Regions from separate parts of the Sporosarcina sp. YIM B06819 genome, predicted to be linked through region 2. Evidence: riboswitches for the same ligand, from Rfam matches in the RefSeq annotation. Region 2 holds a riboswitch; each other region holds the start of a gene.
The links. Region 2 has a riboswitch for S-adenosylmethionine ahead of R2B72_RS03255 (O-acetylhomoserine aminocarboxypropyltransferase/cysteine synthase family protein). Riboswitches for the same ligand answer to the same signal wherever they lie in the genome.

Region 1 (4,027 bases), on a different contig from region 2:
CGTAGCCGAGCTCATCCTTTAAATACGCCAAATCACTATCGCTGAAATGAAGATTTCGCAAAAAATCGAGGATTCTTTCAAGCCCCGCAAATACCGCATAACCATTGCCAAACGGTAAACTTCTGAAAAACAATTCAAACACTGATTTTCGATTATGAATACCATCTGCCCAATACGATTCCGCCATATTGATTTGATAAAGATCCGTATGTAAAGCCAAGCTGTCATCTACATATTTTGAACTCATAACAATCTCCTTCTTCCGATTACTTTAGGTACTAAATAGTATACACCATTTACCGTGAATTCGAAGTGATATAACATGAAACGACATTTTACGATTATCCAGTAAACAATTAAAATAGGATTCAACTCAATGATATTCACATACAAATGGGATAGCATATATAGAAAAAGATGAATATTTCGCAGAGTTCCTGCTTGTAATATCTTTCCTCTAGGTTGATACTATAATTAGGCATATTACGACATAATTTTCGAACAAAATAATTTACGAGGGGTAATATCTAAATATGGAAGTGATTACTGATTTCTTTAGAAATAAAGGAGTAAAGCGCGTTATTATTTTCGGTTTGATGATCTTCATTCTATACAGCGTAAGAAGCATGATGAATTTAATTTTGCTAACATTTATTTTTGCATTTTTAATGAATCGACTTATGGAGTTTACAGCTAAACGCGTCCAAATAAATCGAAAAATACTTGTTATCCTACTCTATACCACGATTGTTGGTCTACTAACCGCAGGGCTTGTTAAATATTTACCAATTATCTCACTCGAAATCAGCCAGTTAATCAAACAAATTACGAACTTTTCTACACAATCACACGACAATCCCTTAATTCACTTTATTGAATCCTTTATTTCTAGCGAGAAAATTACCGCTTATATAGAAAACGGATTTACATTCCTATTAGTATCTTTCACAGATATTAGTAAAACAAGTGTTCAAGTATTGATTGCCTTACTATTAAGCTTATTTTTCCTATTGGAAAAACCACGTTTAATTGAATTCACTGATAAGTTCAAACAAAGTAAAGTAGCTCCATTTTATTATGAAATTGAGTTCTTCGGCAAAAAGTTTTCACGTACATTTGGCAAAGTGATTGAAGCACAGTTCATCATTGCAATTGTGAATACATTTTTGTCAGTGATTGTCTTGATGGTACTCGGGTTCCCGCAAATCATCGGATTAGCCATCATGGTATTCTTCTTAGGGCTCATCCCAGTTGCCGGCGTCATTATTTCAATGGTGCCACTCACACTTATTGCTTTTACCATTGGTGGTGTACTCAAAGTCGTCTACTTAATTGTAGCGGTCATGATTATTCATGCTATTGAAGCTTATATTTTAAATCCGAAACTCATGTCCTCCAAAACGGATTTGCCTGTTTTTTACACGTTCATCGTGCTTATTTTTTCACAACAATTCTTCGGCGTCTGGGGATTGATCATCGGGATTCCTGTGTTTGTTTTCCTGTTGGACGTTCTAGATGTCACGAATAAAGACCCCATCATCAAAAAAGACAAGGCGGATTGATAATCCCTTGTCTTTTTTTTCATAACATGATAGAGTTGGATAAATTAATGTTTTCTAACAATTTAATAATTGTATTCTTATCAAGAGAGACGGAGGGAGTGGCCCGACGATGTCTCAGCAACCAGCCTATTTCAGGATATGGTGCTAATTCCTACTAGACGGTAAACGTCTTGCAGATGAGAAGATTGACTTCATATTTTTGAGGGCCCTCTTCTACTAGAGGGTCCTTTTTTTAATTTGAATCGGCAAAAGCCCACTGCCGATTCAAATTAAGCCTCCGGCGGATGTAACAAATTTTGAAGGGAGTTACGAAGGCAGTCTAAGTTCGCGACGACTGCATGACCTACAAGGAAGGATGCAGTTCAATCCTTCCACCCGAGGAGGAATGAACTGCAATTCCTCCCTGTATGCCTCAAGCACAATTCAAAATTCGGACGAAATTACGCCAAGACGTAATTGATTAAATTAAAAAGGATGATAAAAAATGACAAATAAAAGTTTTGATACACGACTTGTACAACTAGGAAATAATAGTGATCTAAAAACGGGTGCTGTGAACCCGCCTATTTATTTATCGACAGCTTACAAGCATGATGGTCTTGGTCAATCGACTGGCTATGATTACTCTCGGACGAAAAATCCAACGCGTTCCATTTTAGAAGAAGGCATTGCTAATTTAGAAGGCGGAGATCAGGGCTATGCTTGTAGTTCAGGCATGGCTGCGATTCAATTAGTACTCTCTCTATTCCGTTCAGGCGATGCATTGATTGGGCCGGAAGATATTTATGGTGGAACGTACCGCCTACTCGACTATTATGCAGATGTCTATGGTATTACGACGTCGTACTCCGATTTTACGGATGTTCACGAAACGGAGAAATTGATTACAGCTAAGACAAAAGCTCTCTTCATTGAAACACCTACGAATCCTTTAATGCAGGAAACGGATATCGCTCAGTATGCAGAACTTGCTAAAAAATATGACTTACTACTGATTGTTGACAATACATTTTACACACCGTATTTCCAAAGACCAATTGAACTTGGTGCTGATATCGTCCTACATAGCGCAACGAAATATATTGGGGGACATAATGATGTGCTTGCAGGGTTGGTCGTGGCACAAGGTGAGGAGCTTTGTGCAAAACTTGGTTCGAACCATAACGCAATCGGTGCTGTGCTATCGCCTTTCGATTCATGGTTAATCGTCCGTGGATTAAAAACACTTCACTTGCGCATGAAGCAGCATGATGCGAATGCGAAAATCATTGTGGATTTCTTGGAAAATGAACCACTTGTCAAAGACGTGCTGTATCCAGGAAAAGGTGGCATGCTATCATTCCGTCTGCAAGAAAGCGAGTGGGTTGGACAATTTCTTGAAAACCTGCAACTCATTACATTCGCTGAAAGTCTTGGCGGCGTGGAAAGCTTTATTACTTATCCAGCAACACAAACACATGCCGACATTCCATTGGAAGAACGCCTACGTCGCGGTGTTTGTAACAGCCTGTTACGCTTTTCAGTTGGGGTAGAGGATACGGATGATTTGATTGCCGATTTGAAACAAGTATTTGCTTCATTAAAAAGTGAGGTGCCACAGCTATGAGTTCACGTGAAGAACGCTTAGAAACAACGATTATCCACGCATCGACACGTGGAGATTTCGAGCAAAAAACAGGTGCTGTAAATGTTCCGATTTACTTGTCTTCTACATTCCATCAAAGTAGCTTTGATACATTTGGTCCTTATGATTATAGCCGTTCAGGCAATCCAACAAGAGAAGCTTTGGAAAAAACGATTGCAGCTTTAGAAGGTGGCGCAAGAGGGCTAGCATTTGCTTCTGGCATTGCCGCAATTTCTTCCGCATTCATGCTATTGTCTGCCGACGATCATATTGTCATAACAGAAGATGTCTACGGCGGAACATTTCGCTTTGTTACCGAGGTATTAACAAAGTTTCGTATCGACCATACTTTTGTTGACTTAGGTGATTTGGAAGCTGTCAAACAAGCTATCCAACCGAATACGAAATTGATTTATATCGAAACACCGTCCAATCCACGTCTTGGCATTACGGATATTGAAGCTGTGGTCAACATAGCCAAAGCGCATAATTGCTTAACATTCCTTGATAATACATTCATGTCACCTCTTTATCAGCGTCCACTCGATCTTGGTGTCGATATCGTTCTGCATAGTGCAACGAAGTTTTTGTCGGGGCATAGTGATATTATTGCAGGTCTAGCTGTCACAAAGGATGAGGCGCTTGGCAATCGTTTGGCTTTCATTCAAAATTCTTTCGGTGCTATTTTAGGTGCGCAAGATTCCTATGCACTCATTCAAGGCATCAAAACATTGGGTGCTCGCTTCACGCAGTCAACTGCCTCTGCTGCTAAAATCGCAACCTATTTGGATAAACATGCATTAGTAGAGGAAGTGTTTTACCCTGGTTTAGCCAGTCATCC
Region 2 (4,027 bases):
ACGAATCGTCACTTCTGGAAACAAACTGCCATATGATTCGCCAGTGGATGGATTAATAGATAACGGACCCGTTGATCCATCACATCCTCCAAGAACGTTAAAAGAGATGACGGAGAATTGATTGATATCGACACTTTTCCCTCGACCTACAAGACCACTCCACCAACCTGGATTTTTATCTGTCCCTACGGTTTCTTGATTTCCCGTCAGCGCGTGACAAACAAGGACAGTTTGTGCCTCTGGTCTACCTATTCTTTCATAGGCTAGCTGGACATTCTCTAACAGAATGCCCGACTCCAATCGTAAGCTGCCAATGTTCACAATTCCTGTCCCCATGCTCATCACGCTCCTACTTTTTTTAACGGATATTTTTATACTTTAACTGGAACCGCCTTATCAATGGCCTGTGCAAGGTCCGCAATAATATCTTCTATCGCTTCCAAACCAACAGATAGACGAATCAATTCTTCTTTTACGCCTGCATTTTCAAGATCTTCAGCCGAAAGTTGCTGATGTGTCGTTGAAGCTGGGTGAATAATGAGTGATTTCGCGTCCCCAACGTTCGCAACATGCGACCAAATGTTAACATTATCAATCAAATTACGTCCCGCTTCACGTCCACCTTTAATACCAAATACGATAATCGATCCAAAGCCGTTTTTCAAATACTTTTTCGCATTGTCAGCTGAAGGATGATTTTCAAGACCTGTATACGTCACCCACTCTACTGACGGATGCTGCTCTAAATAATCAGCTACTTTAAGTGCGTTGGCATTATGCTTTTCTACACGTAAATGTAATGTTTCAAGTCCTTGTAAGAAAGCAAATGCATTGTCTGGGCTTAAGCATGGTCCAAAATCACGTAGCGCTTGAACGCGTAACTTTGTTGCAAATGCTGCACCCGCCGCATCGATACCATAACGAATACCATGATACGTTTCATCTGGCTCGGTGAAATCAGGGAACCTTCCTTGTGTCCAATCAAATTTCCCAGCATCAATCACGACACCGCCGATGGATGTCCCGTGTCCACCAATCCATTTTGTTGCGGAATGAATAACAACGTCTGCCCCAAATTCAATAGGGTTCGAACCATACGGTGATGGGAATGTATTGTCAATAAGTAATGGAAGCCCATTGTCATGCGCGATGTTCGCGACTGCTTCAATATCAAGCACATGAAGACTTGGGTTACCAATTGTCTCAGCAAAAATCGCCTTTGTTTTATCTGTAATGGCTGCGCGGAAGTTTTCAGGGTCCGTCGCATCCACAAACTTCACATGGATACCATAGCGTAGCAATGATACCGCGAATAAATTATAAGTACCACCGTACAAATTACTTGCAGCTACGATTTCATCCCCAGCACCTGCGATATTTAAAATCGAAAACGCAATAGCCGCCATTCCTGAAGATAATGCAACTGCTGCCGTTCCACCTTCCAATAAAGCAACACGCTTTTCAAAAACATCGACAGTTGGATTCATAATACGAGAATAGATATTGCCCGCTTCCTTCAAAGCAAACAAATTTTGTGCATGTTCCGTGTCACGAAATACGAAAGAAGTTGTTCTGTGAATTGGCACTGCACGTGAACCTGTTACTGGATCCGGCTCTTGGCCACCGTGTAGAAGAAGTGTTTCGGGTTGAAGTTTTGTCATTGTCATTACCTCCAATATTTTTTAGATGGCTATTGTGTACAGAGGCGTTGGGGATGTTTTAGAAATTAAAAAATAACCCCCTTCGCTTAACGCTAAGAAGAGGGTTACGCTTTCGCTTATTCCTCCTCTTATCTTTCAGACCGTTTGCACGAATCTGTAGGAAGTAGCACCTGTGCAAGTTAGTCACTTGCCGGTTGCCGGGCATCGCAGGGCCTAGTCCCTCCGCCGCTCTTGATAAGAGTTTGATTGATTTAGTTTTCTATCTTGTGAAGTAGTATAGGTGAATTCTTAATACAATGTCAAGTGTTTATTGAATTTATTTTCTGAAACTTAGGTTTACTCTATCATGTTATAATGGATGAATCACTAATTTGGGGGAATTGGTATGTGGTTGTGGGTTATAGGTGTGCTTCTTTGCGGATATGCAATTGGATGTTTGCACGGCTCGGTTGTTGCCCAGAAGATTTCTGGGGTTAATTTAAAAGAAACTGGGGTCAAGAATGCGGGTGCTTCGAATGCTGCGATTGTGTTGGGGAAAAAGTTCGGTGCGCTTGTTGCCGCAATTGATATTGGAAAAGGTGTATTGACTGTACTACTCGTACACTTTTTTGTAGCAAACGCGGAATTACCGGCAGAACATGTCTCATTGCTACTATTCTTGGCAGGTGCTGCAACAGTCATTGGTCATAACTTCCCGTTTTACATGCAGTTCAACGGTGGCAAAGGAACTGCGACGGTTATCGGCGTGCTACTCGCTCTCGATTGGCGCTTCGGGCTCGTTGGATTTGCCTTGTTGGTTATCGTTGCACTTGCGACTAATTTTTTAGTATTTGGCGTTTTGATGCTGTACGTTACATTCTTCACCTTGGCATTTTGGTCCGAGGGCTACTGGCCTGCTGTAATTGCAACTATATTATTCATGCTAGCTGTGTGGAAGCATATTGAGAACTTCCAGCGGATAAAAAAAGGTAGTGAGAAGCGAGTTTTGACAGTGCTTAAAAAGAAAAAATAAAAGAGTACGCTGTTTCAGCGACTCTTTACAAGTAAATCTACTGCTTCTTTGACGATATCCTCTTGCGTTCTTGCATCATTTTCGTCAAGCTGCTGAATGCACTCGATTAGATTAGAGCTAACGATGACGCCAATTGTTCTGTCAATTGCCGATCTTGAAGCAGATAGTTGGGTAATGACATCTTTACAATCTTTTTTGTCATCCATCATTTTCAATATGCCTTTAATCTGCCCTTCAATGCGTTTCAATCTATTCTTTACTTTATCATCGTATTCCATAATGGTTCGCTCCTTTCTTTTTTGCTTCACACACCGATGTTATACCCTGCCAGGTATACTGTCAAGACCTCTGCTTTCACTGTAAGAAATCCCGTCAGAATCGGTATTCCTGCAAATTCCGTAAAAATATGGTATACTAGTTAGTAGACAACTTGTGATCTATCATTTTTTTTGAGTTGTGTTTCATCTTTTACGCCTCGCTTAGGATTTGACCTAAGCATTTTTTTACTTTTAGAAGGCAAAGATGAAAATAAACACTAGGGGGAATTCGAATGGCTTTTCCACGCAAGGAAAAAGATGTATCGGATTTTGTCGCAGCGCGCAAAATCGATGAAGAGATTTCGTTTGTCCGCAATGACCATGAAGTCAATGGTACTATTTTCAAAATTCTCGAGAACTCTGTGATTGTTGAGATTTCATCAATAGACGCCGAACGTATTGGTGCTGCGTCCAATCTTACAGTTGTTGCACATAAGAATTATTCAGTCGTCTGACGATTTTTTATCGACTGCCTGTTACCAGAGAACTTTCCTGGTAACAGGCAGTTTTTTCTTTGGGAGTAAACTGAGTTATCTATAATCTAAGAAGGATTTTCTTTCCCATTTCCCGAAAGTAACAAAAGAAAGGGGTTGAATCCATGATTCAAAAACTATTACTCGGTGCCATTACGATTATGGGTGCCATCTACATTTTCTTCATTCCATCAGATCCAGTCGGATTCAAGATTTTCATGAAATTAATTCCAATGGCACTCATCATTCTGTTTGCATTGACAACCCGAACACTATTTTCTCGTACATATAAACGGATTGTTATACTGGGACTCTCTATCTCTATGATAGCAGACGGCGTCATCTATTGGTTCATGATTGGGCTCATTACATTTTTCATCGCACATATTTTTTACATTGTTGCTTTCCGGCATATGAGTCGCAAACCAATGCCCCTTTGGGCGGCGATTCCGCTTCTTCTGTACGGGATAGCTATGGCTATTTGGCTAGCCGGATCGCAATTCACGGCTGGACAAACTGTGCTAGGCATTGCCATTATCGCCTATATTTGCGTCATTACAACAA
Region 3 (4,027 bases), on a different contig from region 2:
GATAACAAGTGCTGGGGGTTGCCAGGAGGCTCCATGGAACCAGGGGAAACGCTAAAAGAAGTGGCGAAGCGTGAGTTATATGAAGAGACTAATTTGGTTGCAAAAAATCTAACGTTGTTCAATGTTTATTCCGGTGAAGAATTTTATTATAAATATCCGCATGGTGACGAAGTTTACAATGTCATCACTACTTTTATCTGTACGGAGTATGAAGGTGTCATGAAGAAAGATGAAAATGAAGTGTTGGATTTACAGTTTTTTCATTTTGATGAGCTACCATCTGAACTAAGTCCACCTGAAATGCCTATTTTGAATGAATTTATCAATACATATTTAGGAATGCATAATTATGAATAACTTCTCTTGGGTTGGAAGTGAAAAAGCATTTGTTGATGAACGTGATGTTCGGTGGATAAATCGTATAGCAGTGGGGCGTTTTGGTGGTAATTCATCAGTGGGGCAAACAAAGAATGAGGACGGTTGCATCGTCTGGCAGACTGATGACTGGGAATTCGCAGCTATTCTCGATGCACATAAAAGTGCCGAAAGCGCGGAACTTGTTATTCGTACATTCCAAGAACATAAGGAAGGCTTGTCAGCTATCTTATCAATGGGAGGCCCTCCAAAGTTTAAACAACTGGAAGACAAGCTACTTAAAATCTTTCAATCCGATAAACTTTTGGCAGCATGTAGAAATGTCACGGGAGAAACGGCTTGCCTTGTCGTCGTAAGGAAAGATAACTACTTATGGTGGTTTTCCGTCGGAGACTGCTTGGTCTATTTATTGCATCGAGAATTAATTGCCCTCAACCAATTTCAACTGAATCAACGGCAGTTTTTCGAGTGGATCGGACAAGTGAATACATTTGAAAAACTTGTTCCATGCTATACATCTGGGACAAGGGAATTAAGAAAAGGGACAAACCACATTTTCATGACAACAGATGGCTTGGTAGAATGTCCAGGCGAACCTTATGCAAATCCGAAAAATTTGGTCGAAGCGTTGAATGAAGAAGCGATTGATGAAAGTATTTCACAAATGTTGATGGAGATTGAAAGACAAAATGTGCGGGACAGCACGACAATAATTTCTTGGGCTGTGGAAGTGGAGAAGGAAGGAAGCATCCCGAGTGATTACAAGGGATGAAGGAACAAAATAATGGGCATGAATTACATGGAAACTATGGAAATAAATTAAAATTATATAGGTTGGAGAGAAAGAATACCCCACGTCAGCTAATCTCGCTGCGCGGGGTATCGTCTTTTTCATGGTAAGTTAGGTGCTATCTTCGCTAAAAAATGTGTCACTTTCTTTTCCGTTCGTTTGGAATCATGCGCTCCCGCTTGGGCTTAAAATTGCTCAATTCTTCAAACTCACGTGCCATTTCTTCTTTCATGTCTCCCGGTTGAATCTTTTGCCTTTTCGGCGTTTGGGGTAATGAACGCGAATTGTTGGTGCTACCTTGTTTGTTGTCTCTTCCCATGAAAAAAAACTCCTTTCAAACATGTAGTACGATGTTAATATGGCTCCAAAAGGGTGATTTTATTCGGCGAAAGATGTATGAATAAACATGAAAAACATGATAGTTTCCGTGACTTTCACCGCGAAAATAAAAAGACTGTTTACAATATATTGTTTAAGCGTATAATAGAAACAAACTGAATACTCTTATCAAGAGAAGCTGAGGGATATGGCCCGATGAAGCTTCAGCAACCTCTGACGTTATCAGAAAGGTGCTACCTCCAACAGGACTTTTTGTCTTGAGAGATAAGAACTGAGAGCCTAAAGCCAATCCTCTTTTCTTATCCTATAGAAAAGAGGATTTTTCTTTGTGCTCAACATACATAATTAGAATGAAAAAAGGAGAGAGTAACGATGCCAATCAACATACCTAAACAATTGCCCGCCGGAGAATTATTGAAAAAGGAAAAAATATTTGTCATGGATGAGGAACGTGCAACGTCCCAAGACATTCGGCCAATGAATATTATTATTTTGAATTTAATGCCGGAAAAAGAACGAACAGAGCTGCAACTTTTGCGCTTATTAGGTAATACACCATTGCAAGTGGATGTGACGTTTATGAATATGGCGACCCATGAATCGAAAAACATTAGCAAATCTCACTTGGACAAATTTTATACAACATTTGAGCATGTCAAACATCGTCGTTTCGATGGCATGATTATTACAGGGGCACCAATTGAGCATTTGAAATTTGAAGATGTGAATTATTGGGATGAAATGAAGGAGATTATGGACTGGTCAAAAGACAATGTGACGTCCGTGTTGCATATTTGTTGGGGTGCACAAGCAGCGCTATATCATCATTATGGAATTGATAAATTTGATTTGTCGAAGAAATGCTCGGGTGTATATACTCATCGCCTATCTGACCCAACCATCAATTTGGCCCGCGGTTTTAATGACGAATTTAGAGCGCCACATTCACGTTATACAGCAGTTTCTGTGGAGGAAATCGAAAATGACCCTCGCTTGCATCTACTTGCGAAGTCTGAGGATGCGGGTGCGTTTATTATCATTTCCAATGATAATAAACATATTATGATTACCGGTCATTTTGAGTACGATGCAACGACGCTTGCAGAAGAATATGCACGGGATCTTCAAAAAGGTATCGAAATTGATCCACCAGCGAATTATTTCCCGAATAATGATCCAAACGAAGAGCCATTAAATACATGGCGTTCGCATACCCACTTGCTCTTCTCCAATTGGTTGAATTATTATGTCTATCAAGAAACACCGTATGTCTGGGAGTAAACTCTTGCTAACCGCCTTGTCGTCATTTGCATAAGATAGTACGACAAGGGGGCCTAGGCAATGGGTTTATTTATTAACAGTCAGAGTCATTCGGATGTTTTCAATAATGACAAAAATCTTGTAGAGCATAATCAAGGCCATTCGAGAATAGATTCGTTAACGCAGTGGATGCAGGAGCGGCATGAAGAAAATGCTATGCTTAATCGTCATATTCGTGATTTGGAGCTACTTCTACAACAACAAAAAAAGTCACAGGAAAATCAAATTACAACAATCCATACCCGTTTGAATGAACTGCATAATAATAATTTTCAGTATGAGAAATTTGAAAGGAATATCACGAAATCGTTGGCGGGACTCGATGATAAACAGCAAAAATTCCATCTGATGTTGGCGCGTGAACAAGCAGTGGATCGGGAGTTCAGGATGCAAGTTAGTGAATCAACGAAAGAAATGGCTATTAAAATGAATGAGCAATTGAACCAGCAACAGCAATTAGCTGATCGTATTTTACAACAAGAGGATGCTCAAAAAGTTGTTAGTAGTAGGCTAGACAACCAAGAAAGTATGATAGAGAAAATGGTTAGGCAGTTGGATTATCTCAGAGGCATTCTTTACGAGCGTACCAATTACTTGACGGAAAAAATAGAAAATAGCTATACGTTGACAACTTCCTATCTTACAAAAAATTTGACGAACCCTGAACAACAAATGTCACGATTCTGGATGAATCCGAAGCCTGAAGAGAAACAGAAAAGTTCTGAGTGAAGAGTATACAACCCAATGAGGCACACTTTTAACATAGTATCCTAAACTAGAGTAATCTAAGTACTCTTAGTTTAGAATTTTTTAATTTTAGTGTTTTAACTATATACAATAGAAAAAGACCCTACAGGAATTCACCTCCATAGGATCATATATCTACCAGATACTAAACTTCTGTATTGTTAGAGTAGTGCTTGAATAATGATATTAACAAGAATCAATCACTAATTCGTTCAATTTACTTAATCAAAAGCTTGGAAAGTGCCTATTAGCTTCACTTTGATCTTGTGAGAGTTCTATATTCAGTAAGGGCTAACTTAATAATTTAATAACAATAGAAGCGTTTACGTTTTCTTGTGTGCCTCCAATGGTAGAAGCAAGGGTAACGGCTGCTGAAGACGAATGATTTCGAAGAGTTAGTACGTCTCCAGCTGACATGGTGATTATAACCTGACCGTTGTTTTGCTGCGTGCCTGC
Region 4 (4,027 bases), on a different contig from region 2:
CATGATTAATTTTCATAGACGAAGTCAATTTTGACAGTACCGTCGAAAACTTCGGTGGCTGGTGCTTGAGCGTTAACCACGGTGAACTGAAAATAAATCCAGCACATTCAATTTTTTTTGATAGAATCATACGTATCACAATTGTTGCACCTAGTCCATGTCCCATAACGAATAACGGCAAATTGTCGTTCAAACCGACCGCCACAAGTTTCTTCACATAGGCTACATACCCATCAAATGGTTCATCATGGATTCTTTTTCCCTCGGCCCCATGCCCCGGTAAATCACCCGTAACGACATGAAAACCAGCACTTCTCATTTTTTGTATAAGCCATGCGTACCGACTATGATGTTCATACGCATTATGGACGATGGCCACGACAGCTTTCGGCTGCCCCTCCGCTTCCCATTTCCACATGGACATCATCACTCCTTATCTGTTCAATCAATTTCGCCTTGGCATAATTGCGTCCAAATTTTGAATTGTGCAAGGCATAATTGCGTCCAAATTTTGAATTGTGCAAGGCACAATTCAAAATTTGGGGCATCCGCCAGCGACTATATCTTCATTCATCGTGCGGTTGAACGCCTGATGAATGAAGATAAACTTGAAGTTTGTTAAGATAATTATACACGATACAGAGAAAAGAGGAGAATACATTGATCTACCCATTTAAAGATAAAGCACCGGTGATTGATCCATCCGTTTTCATCGCAGACTATACAACCATTACAGGTGATGTCACGATTGGACCTGAGTCGACAATCTGGTTCAATACCGTCATTCGCGGCGACGTTTCACCCACCATTATCGGACGTAAAGTAAACATTCAAGATCTATGTTGTCTTCACCAAAGCCCACAGTTCCCACTCATTTTAGAGGACGAAGTGACAATTGGTCATCAGGTCACGCTACATAGCTGTACAGTAAAAAAAGGTGCACTCGTTGGCATGGGTTCTATCGTTTTAGATGGGGCTGAAATTGGAGAAGGCGCATTCATCGGGGCTGGTAGCTTAGTTCCACCAGGCAAGAAAATTCCAGCCAACTCATTAGCGTTCGGTTCCCCTGTTAAAGTTGTGCGTGAGCTGAATGATGAGGATCGCAAGGATATGGAACGCATTGTGCGTGAGTATGCTGAAAAAGGGCAGTATTATAAAGGATTGCAGAAATGACGAAAAAGCCGTCCGTGATTGGATGGCTCTTACTTTTTGATGAATAATAAAATGACTAAAGCGATTAAAACAATAAATACAACAACGCCTAGTAATAAAACCAAGCCGATAAAACTGAGTGACATCATGATTTCTCCTTTTTAGTTGAAGTTTCTTACTCTAGGCTAGCTCATTATTCAAGCTTAGGCTTAGGTTTATGCAGGATTAATAACATCACAACAATGATCCAAATCAATCCACCCAACCTACTTGATACACTTTAAGAAGTGTTCTGGATAATAGATATGACGATTTTACTGTCTGTAGCAGTAATGAACATTGAAGCAAAAACCACGGTTACCAGTAAAGTCTAAACAAGACGTATGATTTTATCCGCCTTCAGCCGCTTCTTTCACACTTTTATTCGTATTTCCTATTAATATATACGAAATATAATCAGAATAGTTTTACCTTACCATATGGGCCAGTTTTATATTAAAAAAAGCACAGCAAGCGGGTTCTACCCACTCACTGTGCTTTTTCCATGTCAATTACTGCGCCGCTTGCTCTTTCAAAGCTGCAGCTCTATCTGTTTGCTCCCATGGCAATTCGATGTCTGTACGACCAAAGTGACCATAAGCAGCTGTTTGTTTATAAATTGGACGACGTAGGTCAAGCATTTTGATGATGCCAGCTGGACGAAGATCGAATAATCCACGTACAAGCTCCACCAATTTACTTTCTGCTACTGTGCCTGTTCCGAATGTATCAATCGAAATCGATACAGGTTGTGCTACGCCGATTGCGTAAGCAAGTTGGACTTCACAACGGTCTGCAAGTCCGGCAGCAACGATATTTTTCGCCACATAACGAGCTGCATATGAAGCGGAACGGTCCACTTTTGTTGCATCTTTCCCAGAGAATGCACCGCCACCGTGACGTGCATAGCCACCGTATGTGTCCACGATAATCTTGCGGCCTGTTAGACCCGCATCACCTTGTGGTCCACCAATCACAAAACGGCCTGTTGGGTTAATAAAGTATTTCGTGTTGTTATCAATCAATTCCGCTGGTACAACCACGTCAATGACAACTTCCTTTATGTCATGTTGAATTTTCTCAAGCGTCACTTCTGGGTGATGTTGCGTTGAAATGACGATTGTATCGATTCGAACTGGATTATTCTGTTCATCATACTCAACTGTTACTTGCGTTTTCCCATCAGGGCGCAAGTAATCTAGCGTTTCCTCTTTACGCACTTGTGCAAGACGACGTGACAATTTATGTGCCAAACTGATTGGTAACGGCATCAATTCTGGTGTTTCATTACAAGCATAACCGAACATCAACCCTTGGTCACCTGCACCAATTGCTTCAAGTTCATCGTCTGTCATAGAACCTTCGCGTGCTTCAAGTGCTTGGTCAACGCCCGCAGCAATGTCAGCTGATTGTTCGTCAATCGCAGTAAGGACTGCTGATGTTTCCCAGTCAAAACCAAATTTTGCACGTGTGTAGCCAATTTCTTTCACCGTTTCACGCACTACTTTTGGAATATCCACATAAGTAGTTGTTGTGATTTCCCCTGCCACTAAGACAAGTCCAGTTGTAATTGTTGTTTCACACGCCACGCGTGCATTTGGATCTTCCATTAAAATTGCATCTAAAATAGCATCCGAAATCTGGTCACACATTTTATCTGGATGTCCCTCAGTTACTGATTCTGATGTAAATAATCGACGATTTGTCATTTTTACTTCCTCCTTATATCCTACGAGATTGATACGGTACTCATATGTCCCATGTAGAGTCCTTAAAAAAATAGACTACAAGCCATTGCGAGCTCTATACACGAGGATAAAGGGCGATATCATATAAAATCAATTACGCCTCGGCGTAATTGCGTCCAAATTTTGAATTGCGCTCACGCAATTAACTCCCTTCAAAATTTGTGACATCCGCCGGAGGCTTTATCTTTGTTCAGCAGGTATTGTATACCTGCTGAACAAAGATAAAAGCCCTTCACTCACGTATAAACTACATGAGTGAAGGGCATGATTTCGAAAGCACCTTTCACTCTTATCATACAAAATATTAATCCGTCTCCAGATAAATACCTTGCTACAGGTTTGGCACCTTCGCGCAGACAAACATGTCTTTGCAGGTTGCCGGGTTTCATAGGGCCTGACCCCTCCACCAGCTCGGGATAAGAGTATCCGTTCAACTATCCATACTACGTAAAATATCGATTTTTGTCAATTAAATTTGATTAGTGGCATATAATTAGTTGCAGTTCGTATTAGTATAGACTATTATTCTTAATGTGTTATACTAATTAAAAATGTGATGTCACCCACTGAATGGGACCACACGAAAAGGATGGTACATGACTATGATATCAGCTAAAATGAACGACAAACTTAAGGATCTCCTTTTAGGTAAAAATGTCAACTTACAGCTTTCTGTTCCACAACTAGTTGAAAAAGCAACAGCGCGCGGAGAAGCACAATTAACTGCAGATGGTGCAGTTACGGCACAAACAGGCAAGTATACAGGTCGCTCTCCGAAGGATAAATACATCGTCGAAGAAGCCTCCTCTAAAGATAAAATCGATTGGGGCAGCGTCAATCGCCCAATCTCATCAGCTATTTTCGATTCATTATATAGCAAAGTCATTAACCATTTGAAAGAACGTGATGAGCTGTTTGTCTTCAAAGGGTTTGCCGGTGCTGATCCCGCTTCACGCCTTGCTATTCAAGTCGTCAATGAATTTGCATGGCATAACCTGTTCGTTCATAACTTATTCATCCGTCCAACTCAAGAAGAATTGCAGACACATGAAGCACAATTCACAATCGTTTCAGCTCCTACCTTCAAA

Region 1: linked by a shared signal. The riboswitch ahead of R2B72_RS17495 (methionine biosynthesis PLP-dependent protein) and the one ahead of R2B72_RS03255 (O-acetylhomoserine aminocarboxypropyltransferase/cysteine synthase family protein) in region 2 are both predicted to bind S-adenosylmethionine.
Region 3: linked by a shared signal. The riboswitch ahead of metA (homoserine O-acetyltransferase MetA) and the one ahead of R2B72_RS03255 (O-acetylhomoserine aminocarboxypropyltransferase/cysteine synthase family protein) in region 2 are both predicted to bind S-adenosylmethionine.
Region 4: linked by a shared signal. The riboswitch ahead of metK (methionine adenosyltransferase) and the one ahead of R2B72_RS03255 (O-acetylhomoserine aminocarboxypropyltransferase/cysteine synthase family protein) in region 2 are both predicted to bind S-adenosylmethionine.

Annotation. Positions count from the first base shown of each region.
Region 1 covers NZ_JAWLIQ010000036.1:7,528-11,554, reverse strand. The annotation lists gene R2B72_RS17505 (nicotinate phosphoribosyltransferase) at 1-247, opposite strand, end outside; gene R2B72_RS17500 (AI-2E family transporter) at 534-1,562, shown strand; SAM riboswitch class I at 1,637-1,745, shown strand; gene R2B72_RS17495 (methionine biosynthesis PLP-dependent protein) at 2,047-3,168, shown strand; gene metC (cystathionine beta-lyase) at 3,165-4,027, shown strand, end outside.
Region 2 covers NZ_JAWLIQ010000005.1:94,019-98,045, reverse strand. The annotation lists gene R2B72_RS03260 (alpha/beta fold hydrolase) at 1-336, opposite strand, end outside; gene R2B72_RS03255 (O-acetylhomoserine aminocarboxypropyltransferase/cysteine synthase family protein) at 372-1,661, opposite strand; SAM riboswitch class I at 1,787-1,902, opposite strand; gene R2B72_RS03250 (glycerol-3-phosphate acyltransferase) at 2,047-2,673, shown strand; gene R2B72_RS03245 (metal-sensitive transcriptional regulator) at 2,688-2,951, opposite strand; gene R2B72_RS03240 (DUF2187 family protein) at 3,224-3,445, shown strand; gene R2B72_RS03235 (lysoplasmalogenase) at 3,589-4,027, shown strand, end outside.
Region 3 covers NZ_JAWLIQ010000046.1:7,318-11,344, forward strand. The annotation lists gene R2B72_RS18165 (NUDIX hydrolase) at 1-357, shown strand, start outside; gene R2B72_RS18170 (protein phosphatase 2C domain-containing protein) at 350-1,147, shown strand; gene R2B72_RS18175 (hypothetical protein) at 1,305-1,484, opposite strand; SAM riboswitch class I at 1,667-1,775, shown strand; gene metA (homoserine O-acetyltransferase MetA) at 1,877-2,785, shown strand; gene R2B72_RS18185 (hypothetical protein) at 2,846-3,553, shown strand; partial or broken gene R2B72_RS18190 (BclA C-terminal domain-containing protein) at 3,863-4,027, opposite strand, start outside.
Region 4 covers NZ_JAWLIQ010000026.1:35,642-39,668, forward strand. The annotation lists gene R2B72_RS15660 (alpha/beta hydrolase) at 1-418, opposite strand, end outside; gene R2B72_RS15665 (gamma carbonic anhydrase family protein) at 661-1,173, shown strand; gene metK (methionine adenosyltransferase) at 1,704-2,900, opposite strand; SAM riboswitch class I at 3,226-3,362, opposite strand; gene pckA (phosphoenolpyruvate carboxykinase (ATP)) at 3,542-4,027, shown strand, end outside.